Regions from separate parts of the Paenarthrobacter sp. TYUT067 genome, predicted to be linked through region 3. Evidence: riboswitches for the same ligand, from Rfam matches in the RefSeq annotation. Region 3 holds a riboswitch; each other region holds the start of a gene.

The links. Region 3 has a riboswitch for S-adenosylmethionine ahead of MOD31_RS10015 (DUF1737 domain-containing protein). Riboswitches for the same ligand answer to the same signal wherever they lie in the genome.
Region 1: another riboswitch for S-adenosylmethionine. It lies ahead of MOD31_RS01955 (aminotransferase class V-fold PLP-dependent enzyme); the one in region 3 lies ahead of MOD31_RS10015 (DUF1737 domain-containing protein).
Region 2: another riboswitch for S-adenosylmethionine. It lies ahead of MOD31_RS14520 (homoserine O-acetyltransferase); the one in region 3 lies ahead of MOD31_RS10015 (DUF1737 domain-containing protein).

The regions. Positions count from the first base shown of each region.
Region 1 is NZ_JAMOIT010000002.1:102,278-110,082, forward strand. It holds gene MOD31_RS01940 (MFS transporter) at 1-242, shown strand, start outside; gene MOD31_RS01945 (metal-dependent transcriptional regulator) at 293-1,006, opposite strand; gene MOD31_RS01950 (class I SAM-dependent methyltransferase) at 1,016-1,840, opposite strand; gene MOD31_RS01955 (aminotransferase class V-fold PLP-dependent enzyme) at 1,961-3,370, opposite strand; SAM riboswitch class IV at 3,404-3,517, opposite strand; gene hisN (histidinol-phosphatase) at 3,688-4,500, opposite strand; gene MOD31_RS01965 (ribosome small subunit-dependent GTPase A) at 4,556-5,671, opposite strand; gene aroA (3-phosphoshikimate 1-carboxyvinyltransferase) at 5,674-7,056, opposite strand; gene MOD31_RS01975 (DoxX family membrane protein) at 7,063-7,578, opposite strand; gene MOD31_RS01980 (sigma-70 family RNA polymerase sigma factor) at 7,759-7,805, shown strand, end outside.
Region 2 is NZ_JAMOIT010000015.1:46,093-53,897, reverse strand. It holds gene MOD31_RS14535 (CPBP family intramembrane glutamic endopeptidase) at 1-580, shown strand, start outside; gene MOD31_RS14530 (VOC family protein) at 667-1,305, opposite strand; gene MOD31_RS14525 (bifunctional o-acetylhomoserine/o-acetylserine sulfhydrylase) at 1,506-2,846, shown strand; SAM riboswitch class IV at 3,010-3,126, shown strand; gene MOD31_RS14520 (homoserine O-acetyltransferase) at 3,142-4,263, shown strand; gene MOD31_RS14515 (hypothetical protein) at 4,318-4,767, opposite strand; gene MOD31_RS14510 (winged helix DNA-binding domain-containing protein) at 4,849-6,024, opposite strand; gene MOD31_RS14505 (SGNH/GDSL hydrolase family protein) at 6,054-6,917, opposite strand; gene MOD31_RS14500 (alpha/beta hydrolase) at 6,988-7,638, shown strand; gene MOD31_RS14495 (RNA-binding S4 domain-containing protein) at 7,706-7,805, opposite strand, start outside.
Region 3 is NZ_JAMOIT010000009.1:73,887-81,691, forward strand. It holds gene MOD31_RS10000 (aromatic amino acid ammonia-lyase) at 1-1,253, opposite strand, end outside; gene MOD31_RS10005 (NtaA/DmoA family FMN-dependent monooxygenase) at 1,253-2,581, opposite strand; gene MOD31_RS10010 (SulP family inorganic anion transporter) at 2,735-4,435, shown strand; SAM riboswitch class IV at 4,522-4,633, shown strand; gene MOD31_RS10015 (DUF1737 domain-containing protein) at 4,647-4,910, shown strand; gene MOD31_RS10020 (rhodanese-like domain-containing protein) at 4,907-5,317, shown strand; gene MOD31_RS10025 (O-succinylhomoserine sulfhydrylase) at 5,318-6,526, shown strand; gene MOD31_RS10030 (hypothetical protein) at 6,537-7,163, shown strand; gene MOD31_RS10035 (UDP-N-acetylglucosamine 1-carboxyvinyltransferase) at 7,437-7,805, opposite strand, start outside.

The DNA of each region.
Region 1 (7,805 bases), on a different contig from region 3:
ACAACGCCGTGGCGCGTATTGCGGGTCTGATCTCCATCGCTTTCGCCGGGGTCATTGTGGGTCCGGCCTTTACCCGGGAAGGCCTGTATAACGCTTTGCTGGTGACGGCGGGCCTGTTCCTGTTCGGGGCGGTGGTTTCCGCCGTCGGAATCCGCAACCCTGCGCAAGACGCCGCAACTGCCGCTGTCAGCGAACCTGGTACAGCGTCCGACGACGGCGGGCCGGGCGGGCAGGTCAACTGACCTCGGGCGCGCACGGGCTCAGACGCGAACGGGATCAGGCGCGAACGGACTCAGCGGGCGGGAAGAACGCAGCCTTCGTGCGTCTCGGAGCTCTGGACCCACAGAGCTGACGTGATTTCATCCGCGAGATCGAATTCCCGGCCACGGGAGCCGCTGCCGATGCGCACTACCAAAGCTCCGCCAAAGGGTTTACGCCCCACCACTTCCACCGGTGCGTCCAGGGAGATCTCCTCCGAGGCAAGGTAGCGCAGGAGGTCCGGATTTTCGTCGCTGATTCGTGTGATGCGACCCGAGTGGCCCTGATCCAACTCGATCATTCGGTAGGCGTGCGGCAGCTCAACCGATCCATCGGCCGAAGGTATCGGGTCCCCGTGCGGGTCCCGGACAGGATGGCCAAGCTTGGCGGACATGCGTTCGATGAAGGTATCGGACACCGCATGTTCCAACATCTCGGCTTCGTCGTGGACTTCGTCCCAGCTGTATCCGAGTTCCTCAACAAGGTACGTCTCAATGAGCCGGTGCCGGCGCACCATGGAGAGGGCGAGCCGCATGCCTTCAGGGGTCAGTCTGATGGCGCTATAGGGCTGGTGATCAACCAAACCCTGGTCCTTGAGTTTGCGCACCATCTCCGACACTGAGGAATTTGCCACCCCGAGGCGCAGGGCGAGCTGGGATGACGTAATCGGCTTGTCCTGCCACTCCGTGTAGGAGTAGATGACCTTGACGTAGTCCTCAATCGAGGAGGAGGGCGTACTGGTCTTCACACCCCAAGCCTACCGTGGCGCCGGACCCTGAATCTTGAACGCCCGCCAGGTTTGCGTCATGTAGGGCAACCCGATGGTTTCACCTGGGGCATGACCGAGGTGGTCATGGAGGTACCACTCCAGGTTGTGCATGACCTTAGCCCGGGTGGCGTCGTTGGCTCGGAGATAGTAGCTGCGGGATTTGGTGAGTTCCATGATGTCCTCAGGAGTCAGGGCATCCTCCCACTGGGTCAGGTGGCTTTCCAAACCGCCAAACTCCGGGCCAATGACTGGCCGGAAGCCGGGCTTGTGGACATCGCCTGCATGCATGATGCGGGAAAGGCGGTGTACCCAGGGAATGGACGTGTCCAACTGATTCCAGATCAGCCCCAGGACTCCGTGGGGACGCAGGATCCGGGAGATCTCGGTGCTCGCTGCCATGGGCTCACACCAGTGCCAGGCTTGGGCAACGCTGACGACGTCGAATGCTGAGTCCGTCAGTCCAGTTGCCTCTGCCGTTCCCTCCAGCGCGTTGACGAGGGGGTAGCTTTTTCGCAGTTGCTCCAGCATGTCCGTGGAAGGATCGACGGCGGTGACCGCCAGTCCGCGCTGGATAAGGAGTGCCGTGAATTTTCCTGTGCCTGCGCCGAGGTCGGCCGCCGACCTTGCCCCGGGAGGAACGAGCCAATCCAGGGAGTCCCGTGGGTAGCCAGGACGCACACGGTCATAGTGTTCTCCGCCGTCCTGGAAGCTCTGGCCGAGTTCGCGCCGACGGGCAGCGTGGAGCTTGGGACCTCGCGGTCCAGCGGGTCCGGGAATGCCGGCCGCACTGTTTGCGGCGCCCGGGGAACGCAGGGACACGCAGAACTCCTTCACAGGATGGCCAGTAGGTACCCTACGAATTTACCGCAGCGGCCGTTACGCCTGGTCCACAGTGTGCCTGGTCCACAGTGTTTCTAGTCGACTGTGTGTTTTCTAGTCGACTGTGCAGGGAGCTGCTCCCGCAGTGCCCGGAGTGTTGGGCGCCCATTCGGGGTAGGTGCGGTGGTCATTGGCGGGAACCCATCGGCCCTCGTCCACCACGTAGTCCCAACCCAATCCGTCGCGCTTGAGCCCTTGGATGCCTGCGAGCAGCCTGGAAGCGTCCTCCAACCGGGAGCCGACGCCGAAGCTGGCACGCAGAGAGCCTGAGGGGAGCCCCAGGCGCTTGAGGAGCGGGTGGGCGCAGAAGCGGCCATCCCGCAGGCCCACTCCGTGCTCTGCTGCCAGGTAGGCGGCCACCAATCCGGCGTCGAATCCTTCGACGGAGAAATTGACCACACCGATGGTGTCCAAGGAGTCTGTAAAGATCTTGTGCACGGTCACGCCGTCGATGGCTTCCAGGCCTTCCACCAAGTAGGAGCGGATGGCGGTTTCATGGGCGTGCCACTCGTCCTGGTCCAACCCGGCCAGCACCTGGGTGGCACGGGCGAGGGTTGCGGCACCCAGAACATTGGGCGAGCCGCCCTCGTGCCGCGCAGGGCCTGCCGCCCAGCTAACGGAGTCCAATCGGGCTTCACGGACCGCGCCGCCACCGGCCAGGTGCGGAGTGCCGGCGTCGAGCCAGTCGGGACGGCCCACCACAACGCCGGCGCCGAAGGGGGCGTAGAGCTTGTGTCCGGAGAAGACCACGTAGTCCACGTCTGCCTCGGTGATGTTGATCCGACGGTGCGGTGCGAGTTGGGCGGCATCCACCACAATCCGTGCACCGTACTGGTGGGCCAGGGAAGCAAGCTCTGCGATGGGTAGGATCTCACCGGTGACGTTGGAGGCTCCGGTCACCGCAAGCAGGCTGACACCGCCTTGGGCCAGCTCCCCGCGGAGTTTGTCCAGGGTCTCGGCCAAGGTTGGTGCCGCTACGACGCTGCGGTGCGGGACACCCTGCCACGGAAGCAGGTTGGCGTGGTGTTCGATATCCAGGTAGAGGACCTCACCTGCGGGCTTGCCGTCAATCAGCGGAAGGCAGCCGGCCAGCAGGTTCAAGGAGTCCGTGGTGTTCCGGGTGAAGATGACAGAATCATCTGCCCGCCCGCCAACGAATCCGCGGACGATGTTCCGTGAATTTTCGTACACCGAGGTGCTGATCTGGGAGGCGTAGCCCGCGCCGCGGTGGACACTCGCATAGTAGGGAAGGACTTCGTTGAGGTACGCCGAGACGATGGTCAACGCCGGAGCCGATGCCCCGTAGTCGAGGTTTGCGTAGCGAACGTGTCCGCCCTGAATCAGGGGCGCTTGCAACTCGGCGCCGGTAACAGCTGCCAGCGGCCGTGCAGCGGCGGCTGTCTCTGCTGTGGTTTCTGCGGCGAAGGACGGAATGATGTTTGAGTCGAACGTGACAGTGCTCATAGGACCTCACTCAAGAGGGACCCCCCCACAGGGAATCCGCGCTTGCCGCATCCGTTCCGGACCGGCCGGGTCGTCACCCGGGGCACCCCACCGCGAATGGAGGGTTGCCGGCCAGCAAACCGGGGTTTAGCGCTGGCACTCGTGACCTGTAAAAAGGCTAAAGCACGTCCGGGGGCCCTTCCAAAGCCGCTGCCGATTGTTAAGCCCTTTGTTACGTCGGAGCCATAATGCGCGTTTTGTCGAATAAAAAACGGCGGAGACCCCCAAAAGGGGGCTGCCGCCGTCGAATATTCCGTTCCTGCTGGTTTGCAGGAGGACTAGAGAAGATCGTCCAAGCCGGGGTTGAGCCGCTTGAGGACCTCGGAGTGAAGGATCGAGTTGGTGGCCAGTGCATTGCCGCCGAAGGGACCGTCTTCGCCTTCCAGGGAGGTGAAACGTCCACCGGCCTCAGTGACGATGGGCACGAGTGCTGCCATGTCATAAAGGTTCAGCTCGGGCTCGCAGGCGATGTCCACTGCGCCCTCGGCCACGAGACAGTACGACCAGAAGTCACCATAGGCGCGCGTGCGCCAAACATCTTCGGTGAGGTCCAGGAATTCGTCAAGATTGCCGCGTTCCTTCCAGCCCGAGAGGCTGGAGTAGGACATGGAGGCGTCCGCCAAACTGGAGACGTTGGAAACTTTGAGGCGCGTGGCCGAGGCGAGGGACCGGCCCATGTAGGCGCCCATGTCCTTGGCGGCCCACCAGCGTTTCCCCAATGCCGGGGCGCTCACAACGCCCACCACAGGTTCGCCGTCGTCCACGAGGGCAATCAACGTTGCCCACACCGGAACACCCCGGACGAAGTTCTTGGTTCCGTCGATGGGGTCGATGATCCAACGGCGCGAGCCGTGGCCGCTGCTGCCGAACTCCTCGCCCAGGACCGCATCACGTGGGCGCGAGCGGGACAGCTGGCCGCGGATAGCTTCCTCAGCGGCCTTGTCAGCGTCAGTGACCGGCGTGAGGTCGGGCTTGGTTTCGATCTTGAGGTCCAGTGCCTTGAAGCGATCCATGGTCTGGGCATCGACTGAATCAGCGAGGACGTGGGCCAGGCGCAGGTCATCGTTGTACGTGGAAACGGGATGGGTCATGCCACCAAACTATCCTGAATCGTTCGCCTCATTGGGGACGTGAAGCCGGTAACGATCAGTTGACGGTGCCCAGTTCCTTGGTCTCTTTCGCCTCGAGTCTTGGGTCTGCACCCAACAGGCGGCGCAGGGAGGCCAACCGTGCTACTCCTGATGGTCCTGCGTGGCCATCGTTCACCCATGCATCCAGCCCGCAATTGGTGGCGGTTGCACTGTGCTTGCAGCCGCGGTCGCAGGTTTCCGTGCCGGGCTCAAGGTCCGGGAACGAATGGAGGATCCGGTCCGGGTCCACATGCGCCAGGCCGAAGGAACGGATGCCGGGCGTATCGATAATCCAGCTGCCGGACGGGGCGTCGTCCAGCTTCAGCGCCAAGGCCGAGGATGAGGTGTGCCGGCCACGGCCCGTCACCGCATTGACTCCGCCCGTGGCGCGCTCCGCCCCCGTCAGTGCGTTAACCATGGTGGATTTGCCGACACCCGAGTGGCCCAGCATGACGGTGACTTTGCCACCTAGATGTGAGCGGAGCTGGGATACGGCGTCCTTGTCCAGCCGGGCTGAGAGTCCATCATCCGAGCGGGCATCAATGCCGCCGGCCTCGGAGTCAGCCGTACGGCTGATAATCACGGGAAAGTCCAAGCTCAGGTAATTGGCAAGGAGCTCCGCCGGATCCTTGACGTCCGCCTTGGTGATCAGCAGCAACGGCTCGATGCCGGCGTCGTATGCCGCAACCAGGGCACGATCAATAAACCCGGTGCGTGGTTCCGGGTTGGCCGCCGCAACAACCACAACAAGCTGATCGGCGTTGGCTACAACTACCCGTTCTATGGGGTCGGTATCGTCAGCGCTGCGGCGAAGAAGCGTCTTCCGCTCTTCCACCCGGACAAGCCGCGCCAAAGTGTCGGGGGACCCGGAGACGTCACCTACCAGCGCGACGAAGTCCCCTGGGACAACGGGATTTCGCCGCAGCTCACGGGCGCGGGCTGCAATCACGATCCGCTCGTTGGCGGAATCTTCGCCAACAATTGCCCGGTAGCGCCCGCGGTCCACAGTGATGATCCTGCCTATCACGGCGTCATCGTGGCTGGGGCGGTCCTTGGTGCGGGGCCTGGATCCCTTTTTGCTGGGACGGATCCGGACGTCGGATTCGTCCCAGGAACGTGCGTCACGGCCCATGGTCAGTTACTGGCCTCATCAAGATCGTCGCTGTCATCTGTTTGCTGCAACATGGCCGCCCACATCTGTGGGAATTCCGGCATGGTTTTTGACGTCGTGGCGATGTCTTCGACTTGTACGCCTTCGACGGCCAGACCAAGGATCGCGCCGGCAGTAGCCATGCGGTGGTCGGCGTAGCTGTGGACGACGCCTCCATGAAGGGCAGCCGGGCGGATCACCAAGCCATCGGCGGTTTCCTCAGCATCGCCTCCGAGGCCATTGATCTCGGCAACCAGCGCGGCAAGCCGGTCGGTTTCGTGTCCCCGGAGGTGGGCGATGCCGGTCAACCGTGAGGGCCCGTTGGCCAGGGCGCACAATGCGGCGACCGTCGGCGCCAGTTCGCTGGTTTCGTCGAAGTCGGCACCTTTGATCTCGGCCGCGCCGGTCACTGTCAGCGTTCCGTCGTCAAACGTTACTTCTGCACCCATGGCAGCCAGGATGCTCCGCCATTGATCGCCTACCTGCGTGGTGCCGGCAGGCCAATTGGGAATGCGGACGGTGCCACGTGTGGCCAGCGCCGCGGCGAGGAAGGGTCCGGCGTTGGAGAGGTCCTGTTCAATCCGTTGGTCAAAGGCCCGGATGGGGCCGGGCGAGACACGCCAGTGGTTGGGTACGGAATCGTCCACCGTGACACCCACGCTGCGGAGGACCTCCACCGTCATGATGATGTGGTCCAAGCTGGGAACGGGTTTGCCCACGTGTTCCAGATGCAGGCCCTCAACGAACCGGGCACCCACCAGCAACAACGCGGAAACGAACTGCGATGAAGCGCTGGCATCAATCACCAGGTGGCCGCCCCGAACTTCGCCGGTACCGTCCACAGCGAAGGGAAGGGACGACGGCGTCCTGCCGCCATCTGCTGCCACCGGGACTCCGAGGGCGATCAGGGCTTCGATGATGGTCCCCATGGGCCGCTTGCGGGCGTGGGGGTCGCCGTCGAAGACTGTGACGCCGTGACGCAGCGCAGCCAATGGGGGAACGAACCGCATAACGGTTCCTGCGAGCCCGCAGTCGATTGCCGTCTCAGCTCCGGGTGCAGCCGGATCCAACGGAGTAATTTCCAGGTCCGGACCGAAGTGGCCGTCGCCGGGTACCTCCTTGACGGTGGCACCCAGATGCTGGAGAGCTTGGATCATCAGTGCGGAGTCGCGCGAGTGAAGGGGAGCCCTCAACCGTGAGGGACCATCCGCCAAAGCCGCCAACACCAGGAACCGATTTGTTAGCGACTTTGAACCTGGGACCGTCACCGTTGCGTCCACTGGCCCCTTGGCGTGAGGCGCCGGCCACAAGGGCAGCGTGGTGGGGGCTTTTGCTGATTCGGTGTTAGCGGAGGTGGTGCCGGTCATGCTTCCTTATGCTCCAACTGCGTTGTCTACGGCCTTGCGAACTGCTTTGTCTGCGCGCTTGATTTGCTTGCCTGTCACTTTTTTGGCATCGGCCGCCAAGTGTTCTGCCCGCCAGGCAATGCTCGGACGGCCGTCGGTATCAACTGCGGCAAGAAGCACGCCGCCCGTGAGGGAAATGTTCTTCAGCAACTGCGCCTTGCGGGCGCTCCGGCCTTCCTTGGTGCTGATGTCGGCCGAACGCCACTCGACATAGGAGTTCAGCGCCGAAGTGATAGCGAGAACCGTGGCGGCAAAGCGTGATAGCTTCCCGAGCCCGAGCAAAGCGCCGGCGCCCAACTGTGCACCGCCGAGGACGCGCGCGAGTGTCTTTTCGTCAGCTTTGAAGGGCAGCGATTCGGAGGCGCGACGAAGGACGGGAGAGAGTTGCTTCGCAGTGTCGTCCGCGTTCCTGAGCTTGTCCAGCCCTGCGACGACGAAGCTGGACGCGAGCATGGGACGTGCGAGAAAACGGATAACAGACATGTCTTGCCTCCTGATGGCTTGCCACATTAGTTCGGTGAATGTTGTGTTCAAGGGGTGCAGTCTGATCTAGTCTTGCACTTTTGCGGAATATTTACCCGGCAGCCACCGTTGTGAACCACAGGTGCGGCGGAGACCGGACTGCGGCATGGTGTGTGCCGCCTGTTGAACGGAGTGGGTTTTTTGACTTTGGTTAAGGACCGGGTGGTGCTGCCGGAGCCTGGATATGG
Region 2 (7,805 bases), on a different contig from region 3:
GGACATCGTGTTCGCTCTGGTGCCGGTGGCCTTGGTGTTCTACTTCCTGTCCACCCACGCACCCGGACACAAGGACGGCGGCGGTGGCTCAGCCTTCGCACGGCTCGGCTTCAACTTTGCCCGTCCCGGCAAGGACCTTCTTCAGGGTCTTGGCCTGGCGGCTGTGATTGGGATCCCCTCGCTTGGCCTGTACGCCGCCGGCCGCGCCCTGGGCATCACCACGGCGATTGTGCCCAGCGGCCTGGACGCCTATTGGTGGACGGTGCCAGTGCTGATCCTCTCGGCCATGCGCCACGCGATCGTGGAAGAAGTGATCGTGGTGGGCTACCTCATGGATCGTTTTGGCAAGTTCGGCTGGAGCATGCCGGTAGCCATTGTGGTCAGTGCCCTCCTGCGGGGAAGCTACCACCTGTACCAGGGTTTTGGGCCGTTCATCGGCAACGTGGTCATGGGGTTGGTGTTCGCGTGGATCTATACCAAGACCAAGCGGGTCATGCCCTTGGTGATTGCCCACGCATTGCTGGACATCGTAGCGTTCGTAGGTTTCAGCCTGTTCGGCAAGGCTATAGGCCTCGGTTAGAGCGCACGTTAAAGGTATTCGGCCGCCATCGCTGGGTGACGTCATTGGCACCCGCTGATGGCGGCCGAAGTTTGGAGGGAACTGCTTTAGATGGTGACGGCTCCAGTAGCGGTTTCGAAAGTGACAGCCAGGATGCCGGGGGTGCCGTGCGGTGCCATCCACTGGACTGCGACATCCTCAAGCGGCTTTTCCACCGGCTCACCCAACCACTCGGTGACGCGTTCAGCCGAGCCCGCAATGGTGAGGCTGGACATCTTGACGTCGCTCTCGTAAATCCTGGACGGGTGAAGTGAGGGGTCGCCCTCCCACTTGAGCAGGTACGGCACCTGGGGATCGGCGATCAAGCCGAGGATACCAATCTGCTGCCACACCAATTCGCGGCCGTCAGGGAACTTGCGGTTGCCCGGAACGGCGGAGCGGCCAAGGCGGTCCTCGAACGGGGCGAGGTCATCAACGGCGACGCACCAGCCCATCCAACCTCCACCGGCAGCCGACCGTGCACGGACGGCTTGGCCAAAGGGTGCTTTGTCGGAAGCAGGGTGGTCCAGGACCTCCACAACTTCCAGGTATTTGTTATCCGCGAGGGGAATGATCATGTTCCGGGTACCGAAGCGCGGGTGCACTCCGCCCCGGACAGCGTCCACTCCCAATGCCGCGGAAATTCGTTCGGTAGTGGCCAAAAGGCCATCTCGTTCACAGGCGTAAGAGACGTGATCCATGCGCATGGCTTCATCTTGGCACTTTGTGATCAGTGTCTCAGCTAAGTCAAGCCTAACTAAGGTGGGATCTGTGTAACTTTCGCTATGGGCGTCATGCGAGGACGCGAAGAGACCGAAAGATTCCATCGGCGTCATAAAGCTGTTCTGACTTCCGGACAGTTCCTAGACTGGCCCCAGTTCAGCTGCACCACACTGCTGCCAAACCCATGCGTCACGAACAGGAGAACTCCATGTCCCAAGGATGGTCTTTCGAAACCCGCCAAATCCACGCAGGCCAGGAGCCGGACTCAGCCACCGGAGCGCGCTCGCTTCCCATCTACCAGACCACGTCCTTCGTGTTCCCCAGTGCCGAGAGCGCTGCCAACCGCTTCGCCCTGGCGGAGCTCGCACCCATCTACACCCGGATCGGCAACCCGACGCAGGATGCCGTGGAGCAGCGGATCGCGAGCCTGGAAGGTGGCCTGGGAGCACTCCTGCTTAGCTCAGGACAAGCCGCGGAGACGTTCGCCATCCTGAACATTGCTGAGGCCGGCGACCACATCGTGGCGAGCCCCAGCCTGTACGGCGGCACCTACAACTTGCTTGCACACACTCTGAAGAAATTCGGCATCTCCGTCACCTTCGTGGAGGACCCGGACAAGCTGGATCAGTGGCGTGACGCCGTCCAGCCGAACACCAAGCTGTTCTTCGGCGAGGTTGTCTCCAACCCGCGGCAGGACGTGCTGGACATCGAGGGCATCGCACGCGTCGCCCACGAGGCCGGCGTGCCCCTGATCGTGGACAACACCCTGTCAACGCCGTACCTCATTCGTCCCATCGAGTGGGGCGCTGACATTGTGGTCCACTCGGCAACCAAGTATCTGGGCGGTCACGGTTCCGCAATTGCCGGCGTGATTGTGGACTCCGGCAACTTCGACTTCGGCAAGGACCCGGAACGCTTCCCCGGCTTCAACACCCCGGACCCCAGCTACAACGGGCTGGTTTACGCCAGGGACCTCGGCAAGGACGGTGCGTTGGGTGCCAACCTCTCCTACATCCTCAAGGCCCGCGTCCAGTTGCTTCGTGATCTCGGCTCGGCCGTGTCTCCGTTCAACGCCTTCCTCATTGCCCAGGGGTTGGAGACCTTGAGCCTGCGCGTGGAGCGTCACGTAGCGAACGCCACCAAGGTAGCTGAGTGGCTTGAAAGCCACGACGACGTCGAATCGGTCGCCTACGCGGGCCTGCCATCCAGCCCGTGGTATGACCGTGGCCGGAAGTACGGACCCAAGGGCACGGGGGCAATCGTTGCCTTCAACATCAAGGGTGGCGTGGAAGCGGGCAAGCGTTTTGTGGATGGTCTGGAACTGCACTCGCACGTTGCCAACATAGGTGACGTCCGCTCGCTGGTCATCCACCCGGCGTCGACGACGCACAGTCAGCTGACCGCGGAGCAGCAACTTGTTGCCGGCGTCAACCCGGGCCTGGTGCGCTTGTCCGTCGGTATCGAGCACGTAGATGACATCATCGCGGACCTCGAAGCCGGATTCCGGGCTGCCAAGGGCGCCTGACGCCCACGGCCCAACGCACCAGACCGACTGCCGCCCGCGCCGACGAAAATTCGCCGGGCGGCAGTGGCGGGTGCTCGTAGGCGAACGAAATGACCTTTGACCGTCACACTGTTGTCACATTCTTCGCCAGAACCCCCCTGTGTTTCCTAGACTCTTCGTATTAGGTCATGAGTGCCAGCACACAGCCCCGGCTTGCTGGCCGGCAACCCTCCTCCGCGGTGGGGTGCCCCGGGTGAAGACCTGGCCTGTTCGCACGCAAGGCGACGGGCAAGCGCGAGGTTAAGGTGTCAAAGGAATGACCATTACTGCTACAGCCCTTCCAAAATCCGGAGAAGAAGACGGAACCGTCAAGTACGCCGGCATCGGCCCACTGGAACTTGAAGCCGGCGGATTCCTCCCCGACGTCGTACTCGCCTATGAGACCTGGGGGCAGCTGAACGCGGATGCCTCCAACGCGGTGCTCATCCAGCACGCACTCACCGGCAGTACGCACGTAGCCCGCGGAGCCACGGACGAGGAAGGATGGTGGGAGCAACTCGTTGGTCCGGGTGCCACCATCGACACCAACAAGTTCTTTGTCATCTCCATCAACATCGTGGGCGGCTGTTACGGCAGCACCGGTCCATCATCCGAAGCCCCGGACGGACGCCCGTGGGGCTCGCGATTCCCGCTGGTCACCCTGCGCGACAGCACAGAGGCAGAGTCGCGCCTCGCCGATACCCTGGGAATCGACGCCTGGCACGCCGTATTGGGCGGATCCATGGGCGGCGCACGCGCCCTTGAGTGGGCTGTGACATACCCCCATCGGGTCAAACGCTGCGCAGTCATCGCCGTAGGCGCCTACAGCACGGCCGAGCAGATTGCTTTTGCCCAGGCACAAACCCTGGCCATCAGGCAGGACCCGAATTTCAACAACGGCGACTACTACGGTGGCCCCGCGCCTGAGCACGGTTTGGCTTTGGCCCGGCGCATCGCCCACATCACCTACCGCTCGGCACTGGAGCTGGACGTCCGCTTTGGCCGGCAAGCCCAGCACCAGGAGACTCCGCTCGCCGCCGCAGCATTGGGCGAGCGGGGCCGGTATCAGGTGGAAAGCTACCTGGACCACCAAGGAACCAAACTGGTCCGCCGCTTTGACGCCAACAGCTACATCGCCATCACCGAGGCACTGATGTCCCACGACGTCACCAGGGGGCGCGGATCGTTGGAAGCGGCGCTTTCGGGTGCCACGGCGGAGTTCTTCGTGGCGGCTGTGGACAGTGACAGGCTCTACTTCCCGGCCCAGTCCCGGGAACTGGCCGCTGCGCTGCCTGGCGAGGTGCCGGTCCACGTCATTGAAGCGCCGATCGGCCATGATGGCTTCCTCACCGAAATCGGCCAGCTCTCAGCCCAGCTCCGCGAAGCGTTTTTCGCCTAAACGCTGGTGTGCTGACCCTGCTTAAACGGCAAGGAACGTCCGATGCCAGGCAGTTCAGCCATTCATGATCTCGCCGCGCTGCCGCATGTAATCCTCCATGGCGATCTCGCCGTTGCTGAATTTTGTATCCAGCTCGGCCAGCTTGCGAGCCCGGTATCCTTGCGGCTCGGACCCGCTCGTCGAGGCGAACGGGGTGGGGGATGACGGGTTCGACGGCGGCACGGACTGCGGCGCGTCATCCACAGGGCGGATGACGGTGGGCTCGGACGGGTAGCCCGGGTAGCCCGGTGAAGGGTACCTTTGCGCCGGGTAGCCCTGTCCCGGGTAATCCTGCTGCTGGTAATTCTGCGGCGGATACCCCGGTCCCGGCAGGTTCTGCGGCGGGTACCCCGGGCCGCGGAAGGTGTCGTTCTGGATCCGGCGCGCCCGGGAGCGGTTGTACATGCGGATTCCGAGGGGAATCAGCCACGAGCAGACGATGATCCAGAAGATCAGATTGTTCACAGTGCAGGCCTCCTAGGTCTTAACCCAGCTTAGTCCTGCCACCTGGACGCGGCCCGTCTCCCGGAACAAGCCTCGGCTATTTCACACCAGCTTGGTCTCCATGCCCAGGAACAGGCCGTAACGATCCGCCTCGGCCTGCAAGGCGTCCTGCTCTGCTGCAGTTGCCGGCCGGTTCATGCGGACATCGAGTTCGCAGGCCCCGCCGGAGAAACCGTGGCGCCACCACCCAGCCAGCCTGCCGTCCACCAGGACCACGTGCATGGGTCCGTTGTCCTCGGGGAAGTATGGCGCCGTTCCACCAAGGAAGTGCCGGGACTGTGAGTAGCCCATCACGTATTCGTCGTAGCACTGGATGAGGTCCAGGCGGGGGAGCCCGGCGTCCTTAATCGCTGAAGGATGGTGGCCGTTGGTGAGAGCCCTCGCTTCTTCGGATGCCAGATAAAACTCCAGGCCATCAAAGTGAACAGTGCCCAGGCTCCCGGGGGAGATCTCCTCAGCCACGTCGATTCCCCGCTTCACGTCTTTCATGGTCAACCCGGACCACACCGCACAGTCTTTGACTGTTGCGGGGCCCCGGCTGCTGAAGTATCGCAGCGCCAATTGCCCAAGTGCCTGTTCACGATCCTCCCCGGCCAACGGTGAGGTTAGGAACCCGGGAACGCGTTCCTCGAACAAGGCATACGTTTGTTTCAGGGCGCCGCCGGCGGAACGGACGGGGGAGCCGCTGACCAGGACACGGCTGATTTCTGCGTGCATGAGGTGATAGATGAAGCCCAGGCCCTTGCTGGGGAAGCCGGCTTGTCCCAGGACTGCGGCCAGTTCCTCCCGCGTTTTGTGGGCCCCGTCCGCCACGGCCGCGGCCAGGATCCGGCCGCTTGCGGTAGCAGCGTCCTCATCGATTCCCGTCTGGCGGTACATGCCTTTGTTGCCTTGGTGGAGGCGGTCTGCGGACAATCCCATCAACCAGCCGAGGTCGTCCCGGTGCACGAAGTGCCAGGTGGGGCGGAGGATGTGTGTCCGCAGGATGGTTCCGTCCGCTACGGCCTGCTCCACGTCCGCGGCCGTGACCACCGGTGGCGAGCCGGCGGAGCTTCTCTGCGCGAGGGTCCACCTCGCATAAGCGAACTCCTGTGACTGGACGGCCAGGAGGTTACGGACCACGTCCGCATGGCCTCCGGCGTGGGGGGCCCGCAGTTGTTGCCGCCGGAGCCGTATCCGCCGGACGCTCTCCGCGGACAGGGAGCTACCACCCGGCATGGCGGACCTCGCGGCGAAGAAGCGTCACGTCAGCGGCGTGGCAACAGGGTGCCGGTGGAACCGAAGACGGGACCCGGCGTCGGACGTTTTGGACTGATGCCATCGCCGGAGGACTGATGCCGAAGCCTCCGGATCACCCATGGGACAAAGTACTCGCGGGCCCAGACGAGGTCCGAAGACCTCGCCTCACGCCACGTGCGCGGCGGCAGGGACTTTGGCATCAGGGGCTCAAGAGTGTGGTGGACGTTCAGTGCGTCCAGCACCATCATGGCGATGGTGTGATGGCCCAGCGGGGAGAAATGCAGGCGGTCGGCATCCCACATTTGGGGGTCTGCCAGCTGCCGCAAGGACCACATGTCCGCGATGATGGCGTCGTGGCGTGCAGCCACGGTCCGGAGGTTCTCGTTGTAAATGGCAACCTTGCCGCGGATACGCCCCAGAACCGATGCTGCCGTGTCCGGGCCGTTGAAAAGGACCACGGTAGCGCCGCCGGAGCTCAGCTCAGCCACAGCGGCGTCGAGCTTTTCGGCCAATAGGTCGGGATCCCCGCCTGGGCGGATGAGGTCATTGCCGCCAGCCGAAATGGACACCAGGTCCGGCTGCAGTTCCAAACACGGGCCCACTTGTTCATCGATGATCTGCTGCAGCAGCCTGCCACGGATGGCAAGGTTGGCATAGGCGAAGTCCTCTTGACCGCGGCCCAATTCCTCGGCCACTCGATCCGCCCAACCACGGTGACCGCCCGGGTTCCGGGGTTCGGGATCGCCGATGCCCTCGGTGAAGGAGTCACCCAGGGCCACGTATCGGGTCCACGGGTGGTTTTGAACGGGTTCGTGGGGCTCCGGGACGGGCTCGCCCGGCTTCAGTAATGGATTGTTCTCACTCACGCTCATATCCTGCCCCGTGACGTCGACCCTACGCCACCGTAGGTTGTTACTTGTGGGTAACTGCAAGAATGGACCCATGACTGAAGCACCCGCCTTTCCAGCCCCCGTTGTCCTGTGGTCCCACGACGAAGCCGAGCGCGCAGGCAAGCCCCTGTTGGTCCTGCTGCACGGCTACGGCTCCAACGAGGAGGACCTCTTCAGCTTGGCCGGGTTGCTTCCCGAAGGCTTCGTAGTGGCTGCCCTTCGCGCGCCGATGCCCATGGGGCCGGGCTTTACGTGGTTCCCTTTGACAGCATCGATCGACTACTCACTGGACGCCGTGAAGCACGCAGCCGAGTATGCGCTCGAATGGCTGGACACGGTCAAAGCAAACCACTCGTCAGTGACGTTGCTGGGCTTCTCCATGGGCATGGCCATGGCCACCACCATGCTCCGCTACCGTCCCGCGGACTTCGCCGCCGTCGTCGGGCTTTCAGGCTTTGTGATCGACGCCGGCGCTGACGCCGCCTTCCGGGACAGTGAACTGGACGGATCGTTGCCCATGTTCTGGGGCCGTGACCAGCAGGATCCCGTCATCACCCAAGACAAGATCGAATACACCATGGGTTGGGTGCGCAAGCACGTTGACCTCACCAAAGTGCTCTACACGGGGATGTGGCACGGCATCAACCAGCAGGAGATCGGACACGTGGGCGAGTTCCTCACCCATAAGGTCCTCACTGATTGAGTTTTTGTACAGATAACGCCCCTAAGAGCCGTTCTGGAGGGCGTTATCTGTACAAAATCTCAGTGCGTCAGGCTGCGGTGATCCGGACCGTCTGGCCGTTGACGGTGACGGTATCTCCGACGTGGAGTTGGCGTCCGCGGCGGTCATCAATTTCGTTGTTGACCTTA
Region 3 (7,805 bases):
GTCGCCGGAGCGGCCAGGGCCTTGAGCTCGGCCAGCAGTCCCGCCGCCGAGTACCAGAGCAACCCGGGAAGTTCCTCTTGGGCCAGGGCTTCCCCGGATGCTGCAGCCTGCAAATGGCGCGCCCTGATGGCCCGTTGCGGCGGATACAACTTGGCGATACGCCGCTCACAGGAAATCCCTACGTGCGCCAAGGCCAGCCGCAAACCCTCAAAGGCGAGCGCCAGCTGCATCGGCTGGAAGTTCCCGCCGGAGATCATGCGCCCGGATTCGACATCGACCAGCGGATTGTCACCACGGCCGTTCAGCTCCACGTCCAGGGCAGCATCGAGCTGCGCCACGAGGGTTCGAAAGGCTCCGTGCGTCTGCGGTGCGGCCCGGAACGACAACGCGTCCTGCACCGACACCTCCGGCCGAACATCTTCCAACCACCCACCGCTCAGCAGGCGACGCACAGCAGCAGCGGAGTCCCGCTGCCCGTCCACCGCCTTGGCCGCTTGGATCGCCGGCGAAAAGGGGCTGAGGTTCCCGCCGCCGTCGTACCTTGCGATCGTCTCCAGCGAGAGGGAAAGCGCGACGTCGGCCAGCTCGGCTAGCTGCTGCAGCCGCAGCAATGCGAGGGTTCCAACACCCACCGAATACGCGTTGGCACTTACCAAGGCGAGGGCCTCCCCCGGGGCGAGGACAAGGGGTTGGAGACCGGCGTCGGCAAGCGCTTTGGCGCCGGGCACCAGTGCGCCGTCCGCGTTGAACGCTTCACCTTCTCCGATGGCAACGGCGGCGACGGCGGCAAGCTGGGTCAGGTCCGATGAACCCACCGAGCCCTCACGCGGGATGGCGGGAAAGACCCCGCGGTTGAGCATTTCGGCATAGAACTCGGCGGTTCCAGGGCGTACGCCGGAACCGCCTCTGCTGAAACCGATGAGCCGGGCCAGGATCACGGATCTGGATGCAGCGCGGTCCAGATATGAGCCAACCCCGCTGTTGTGATACCTGACCACCTGGATCTGGTACGAAAGGAGCGACTTCTCCTCCACAGCGGTATCCCGGCCGGAACCGAGCAAGGTATTCAGTCCGTAGACCCGTTCGCCGGAGGCGGCGGTATACTCCACGATTTCCCGCGAGCGGCCTAGCAAAGACAATGCATCTTGGTTGAGTTTCACATGGAACCTCGGGTCTGCCGCCGCCCGGGCCACGTCCGCAACTAGCACCGGAGACGATCCGATCACCAGGGTCTGCGGCTTCCCGGGCACCATCAGAAGTCCAGGAGGTTTTGCCGAAACCCGCCGTTGCCGTAACTCTTCCTCAACAGCCCGCGACGCCTCAGTTCCGGCGTCAGCTTGTCCAGCACGCTGTGCACTGTTACCGGGTCCACGAAGCCGGAGAACAGGAACCCATCGCCGCCGACGGCGGAGCCTGTTTCCTCCAGATAGTCAGCGATTTCGCCAACCGTGCCGATGATCGAGTCGCCTGCTCCGCCGCTGCGTGCCTGGAGGATCTGGCGAAGGGTGGAACCTGGAGGGGCAGCCTTGGCGAAGTGTTCCAATGTGCCTTGGTTGCTGTTGGTGCTCAGCTCGGGCAACGGAGCGTCGAGGTCGAACTGCTTGAAGTCGATGACGGAGAGGTAGGAGATCGAGTTGAGCTGGCTGTCGATGTCTCTCTGGGTGAGTTCACGCCGCTGCGCCCGCAGCTCCTGTGCCTCGGCTGTAGAACCAACAACGGTGGGCTTCAGGACGAAAAGTACCTTGACGTCATCGGGATTTCGGCCGGCCTTCGCAGCTTCCGCGCGGATGGAGTCACGGTAGGACTTCATCCCGTCAACCCCACGAGCGAGGGCAATGGCGACGTCGGCATGGCCGCCTGCGAATGCCTTGCCCCGGGGCGAGGCACCAGCCTGAACCAGCACAGGTTCCTCAGGCAGGGGCGCCGTGTTCAACGGGCCTCTGACCTTGAAAAAGTCTCCTTGGTGGTTGATGGGGTGCACTTTGTTATGGTCCGCGAACACCCCGGCTTCAACATCCTCAAGCACGGCCCCAGGTTCCCAACTCCGCCAAAGGCGCCTGACGACGTCCACGAACTCCTCCGCTTTCTCATAGCGGAGATCGTGTTCAATCTGCTGGTCCAGCCCATAGTTCTGTGCGGCGAGGTCGCTGCCGGAGGTGACGACGTTCCAGCCGAGCTGTCCTTCTGAAAAGTGTTGCAGCGTGGCCAGGAGCCTGGCGGCGGTGAAGGGCGGGTAGAAGGAAGCGCTGACCGTGGGCACGATTCCTAGGTGCTCCGTGGCGGAGAGAAGGTACGGGACCAAGGCAAGGGGATCGTGCTTAGGTGCAAACGAGGCGTGGGCCAAGGAAACCTCGGCCGTACCCCCATAGGTGTCCGGAACGGTGAGGGAATCTTCAATGATGAACAGGTCCAAGCCGGATCGCTCAAACGCACGGACGGCCTCCTGATAGAGGGCGGGCTTCTTCCAGTCGTAGCCCAGGCCATAGCCGGGAGTCCCCCAACCCTGGACACCGAAACCGTGGCCCACGAACCATCCAAAGTGCAGCATGGGCTTGAGTGTAGAACTGCTTTGTCCGTTCACCGCGACCTGATTTCATGCGAAGTTACAGGGGGTCGTACTGGGTCAATTATGCTCCCGGGACGTCACATTTGGGCCCCGCCCATGACGGTATGGATTTCCACATACGGCGTTCGCCTTGTTCCGCAAACACCATGCGTCCGGAATGATCGCTGTATGAGTTCAGCCACCCGCACTTCCGCCAAGGACCGCCTTTGGGGCGTCTGGGCACTCAAGGGGTACAAACGTGAATGGCTGCGGCACGACGCCGTGGCGGGTGCTGCGCTCTTTGCCCTGCTGGTGCCTGCGGGCATGGCCTACGCGCAGGCGGCCGGTTTGCCACCCGTCACAGGGCTCTACGCCACGGTGATTCCGTTGCTGGTTTACGCCGTGGTGGGGCCGTCCCGCATTCTCGTCTTGGGACCCGATTCATCCCTTGCCCCCATGATCGCCGCAGCTATTGTTCCGCTCGCAGCCGGCAGCAGTGAAAGATCGGTGGCACTCGCCGGGCTGTTGGCTGTGTTGATCGGGGTGATCATGCTCGCGGGCTCCGCCCTGAAACTCGGTGCCATCACCGGGCTGCTGTCCAAACCCATCAGGCTCGGATACCTGAACGGAATCGCCTTGCTGGTGGCGTTATCGCAGCTTCCGGCGTTCCTGGGGATAGAGGCCGACGGCGACATCTGGCAAAAGCTCGCGAAGGTCACCACCGGGTTGCTGGGCGGCGGGGTCAATGTCACCGCGCTGCTGCTAGGCGTCGGTTCCCTGGCCCTCATTTGGATCCCGCGGCTGCTGAAGTGGAAGGTACCTGGCGTCCTGCTGGCGGTGGTCGGCTCGTGCGTTGCAACGGCTGTTTGGGGCCTGAACGACGACGTCAAGGTCACCGGGGTTTTGCCGCAGGGGCTGCCGATGCCCGCGCTCGGCGGCATTGGCTGGGCTGACGCTCTGATGCTGCTTCCCGCTGCGGCCGGTATTGCCCTCATGGCTTTCGCAGACACTGGCGTCCTGTCCCAGACATTGGCAGCGAAGGAGGGAAAGAGAGTCTCGGGCAACCGGGAGATGGCGGCGTTGGGGGCAGCCAACGCAGCCACCGGCTTGCTGGGCGGGTTCCCTATATCCGGCAGTACCTCGCGGACGCCCGTGGCTGTGGACGCCGGCGCCAAATCCCAGATGACCGGGGTGGTTGGTGCGGTGCTGGTTCTGGCTTTCATGCTGCTGGCTCCCGGAGTGACCGGGTACCTGCCTTCGGCCACCCTGGCGGCCGTCGTCATCGCTGCGGCAATTGCCTTGGCCGACCCCGCCGGTGTTAGGCGGCTCTTCAGCCTGAGCCGAAGCGAATCCGTGGTCATGCTGGCTGCGTTCCTGGGCGTCCTCACCGTTGGGGTACTGCAGGGAATCGTGGTGGCCATTGCCTTGGCGCTTTTGGACTTTGTTCGGCGGGCCTGGGATCCGTACCGGACAGAACTCGGCGCCGAAGAAGGGCTCCCTGGCTATCACGATCTGGAGCGGCACCCCGAAGGCGAGCGCATCCCCGGACTCCTCATCCTCCGCTTTGATGCGCCCCTGTTCTTCGGTAATGGGCAGGTCCTGGCTGCCTTTGTCCGGGAGCAACTGGACGAAGCCCCGAAGGAGACCGCGGATCCGGTTACCCATGTCATCCTCGCCGCGGAGCCCATCACCGGGATCGACACTACGGCGCTGGATGACCTGGTCACATTGGACGAATGGCTGGCCCGCAAAGGCGTGGATTTAGTGTTCGCCGAACTGAAGGGGCCTGTCAAAGACAAACTACTCCGTCTGGGCACTGCAGCCCGTTTTACGCCCGAGCACTTCTTCCCCACTGTGGGCGCAGCCGTGCGCGCACTGAAAAACGCATAAGGGAAGCACCGCCGATTACGCAACATGACGGCCGGACACCAGCCCGCAAGTGCAGCCCGAGGCCCGCGGATGTTACGTTTTTCTTGAGTAATGAGTACCAGCGCGAAGCCCTGACTTGCTGGTCGGCAACCCTCTCTCCGGCGGGGTGCCTCAGGTGACTACTCGGCGTATCGACAACTCGAACTGCAAGCGTGACTGAGGAGCACCAGCTATGCCTGAACCCACTGAAGAAAAACTTTCCTATCGCCTGATTACTGGCCCGGACACCCGTGATTTCTGCGAGCGGATCCACAGCGCCCTCGCGGAGGGCTATGTGCTCCATGGCAGCCCGGCTGCCACGTTCAACGGCACCGACGTCATCGTTGCCCAAGCAGTGGTGCTGCCCGCCGCGATCGCCAATGCCGATGCCGCCGTTGCCAGTGCCGTTGACCAGCTTGAGAGCGACGACGACGAAGCATTCGAGGGACACGCATGAGCTACGCAGGTGACCTGACCCCGCAGGATGCGTGGGCCAAACTCGAAGAAGGTGCCATCCTGGTGGACGTCCGCACCGAGGGCGAGTGGGCCCACATCGGTATCCCCGACACCAAAGCCACGGAAAACGATCCCCTGTTCATCCAGTGGAACCTCGCCGGCGGCATCCCCAACTCCCGCTTCATCGAGGACTTGCGTCAGCAGGCACCCGAGGACCACGGCGTTGAGCTGGTGTTCCTATGCCGTTCCGGCCAGCGCTCCATCTCCGCAGCCATCGCCGCCACGCAAGCCGGTTTCACTGCCTACAACGTCTTGGAGGGCTTTGAAGGTGAACCGGACCGCTATGGTGAGCGCACCGTCAACGGTTGGAAGAACCGTGGCCTGCCGACGAATCTGGGGACTGAGTAAGTGACTTTTAATCCCGATGCCGCCGGGTGGAGCCCTGATACCCAGGCCGTCCGCGGTGGCCTTGACCGTACCAACTTCCAGGAAACGTCCGAGCCCGTTTTTCTGAACTCCGGTTTCGTCTACGAATCCGCTGCTGCCGCCGAGCGCGCCTTCACCGGTGAGGACGAACGTTTCGTTTACTCCCGCTACGGCAACCCTTCCGTTGCAACGTTCCAGGAGCGGCTGCGCCTGCTCGAAGGAACCGAAGCCTGCTTTGCGACTGCGTCAGGTATGTCCGCGGTCTTCACTGCCTTGGGTGCCCTGCTGGCTGCCGGTGACCGCGTGGTTGCCGCCCGTTCCCTGTTCGGTTCCTGCTTTGTGATCCTCAATGAGATCCTGCCACGGTGGGGCGTTCACACGGTCTTCGTCGACGGCCCGGACTTGGATCAATGGCGCGAAGCCCTTTCCGAACCAACTACCGCGGTCTTCTTCGAATCCCCGTCCAACCCCATGCAGGAGATCGTGGACATCGCGGCGGTGAGCGAACTGGCGCATGCTGCCGGGGCCACCGTGGTGGTGGACAACGTCTTTGCCACGCCCCTGCTACAACGCTGCGGTGAGCTGGGAGCCGACGTCATTGTTTACTCCGGCACCAAGCACATCGACGGCCAGGGACGCGTCCTTGGCGGCGCGATCCTGGGCACCAAAGAATTCATCGACGGCCCCGTCAAGCAACTCATGCGGCACACCGGCCCTTCACTATCCGCGTTCAACGCCTGGGTGCTGACCAAGGGCTTGGAGACCATCGGACTGCGTGTAAACCACAGCTCGGCATCCGCGTTGAAGATCGCAGAGTGGCTCGAGCAGCAACCCGCCATCAGCTGGGTCAAGTACCCGCTGTTAAAGTCTCACCCGCAGTACGAACTTGCGGCGAAGCAGATGAAGGCGGGCGGCACCGTCCTGACCTTTGAGCTATCTCCTTCGGCCGGACGATCAGCCAAAGAGGCTGCCTTCGCCTTGCTCGACGGTCTCTCCGTCATTGACATCTCCAACAACCTGGGCGACTCCAAATCCCTCATCACCCACCCTGCCACCACCACCCACCGGGCCATGGGACCGGAGGGGCGGGCGGCGATCGGGCTTTCGGATGGTGTTGTCCGCCTGTCCGTAGGGCTTGAAGATGTAAACGACCTCATCCTGGATCTGGAGAAGGCCCTCAAACAGGTCTAACCTTGCTGCCATGAGCGGGAACCATCCCTATCGCCGTGCCGGAGCGGTCATCGTTGCCGGCACGGTGGTGTGGTTCGTAGGAATCTCTCCAGTCTCACGCGTTTACATCACCCCCAACAACGCCGAGCGGCTGCGCATGCTCACAGCCGGACAGCGCGGCTGGATCGTGGGTCAGCACCTTACCGCCGTGGGAACAGTTGCAGTGCCGGTGGGATTCGCCGCCTTTGCCCGCGCTGTTCAGGACCAAGATGCCGTTCAAGGAAACGCATCGCATCGGAGGGCGAGGAAGTGGGCTTTCGGTGCAGCCGCCGCCTTACTCGCGGGCGCCCCGTTCTTCGTCTCAAGCCTCGCCCGGCGAGCATCCGACCTTGAAGGGTTCGCCTACCGCAGGGGATCCAACGCGCCGTTCCTGGCGTACTCCGGGCTGCATGTTGTGGCGTTGGCCGCGCTCGGCGGGAGCCTTCTTTCCTTACCCGCAAGCCGCTGGATTGGTATCACGGCTGCGGCCAGCGCACCCGTTTACGGTGCCATCCTGGCAGCCAAAAAGGACATCCCGCCGTTCTGCTTCTATCTGGTGGAGGGACTCGTCGGCGCCTACCTGATGACGTGGGAAGAACAGGACGCAAAGGCCTCCTGACCCGGGTCAGCATGGGAGGTCGTTCCTGATGCGCGCGGGGGCAGTACCCCGCATTCCGCGTCAGGAGGCCGAGTGGGGACAGGGCTGAGGCCGGCTCCCGGTCCGTTCCGCACCAGTTCCCGCCATCCGCACCAGAGGTATCTGGCGCAAACGGCGGAAACGGGAGCGCCAAAAACACTTACGGGTGCGGCCGGCACATACGGGTGCGGCCGGCGGAAAAGGGAGCGCCAAAAGCACTAACGGGTGCCGCCGGCTGTCCAAGCAGCGCCAGCGTCAGTCCTGGAAGTACTCGATTTTCGCGCCAATGGTGTTCAGTCGCTCTGCAAGGTCCTCATAGCCGCGCTCAATCACGTAGATGTTGCGAAGTTCGGAGGTGCCCCTGGCTGCCAACATGGCAAGGAGCAGGCAAGCGGCCGGGCGGAGGGCCGGCGGGCAGCCGATTTCCGCGGCACGCCATTTGGTGGGTCCGTTGACGTAGATTCGGTGCGGATCCAGCAACTGCACCTGTGCGCCCAATTTGTTGAGTTCCGTCAGGTAGATGGCTCGGTTCTCGTACACCCAGTCGTGGATCATGGTCTGGCCCTCGGCGTTGCCTGCGATCACTGCGAAGAACGGCAGGTTGTCGATATTCAGGCCGGGGAA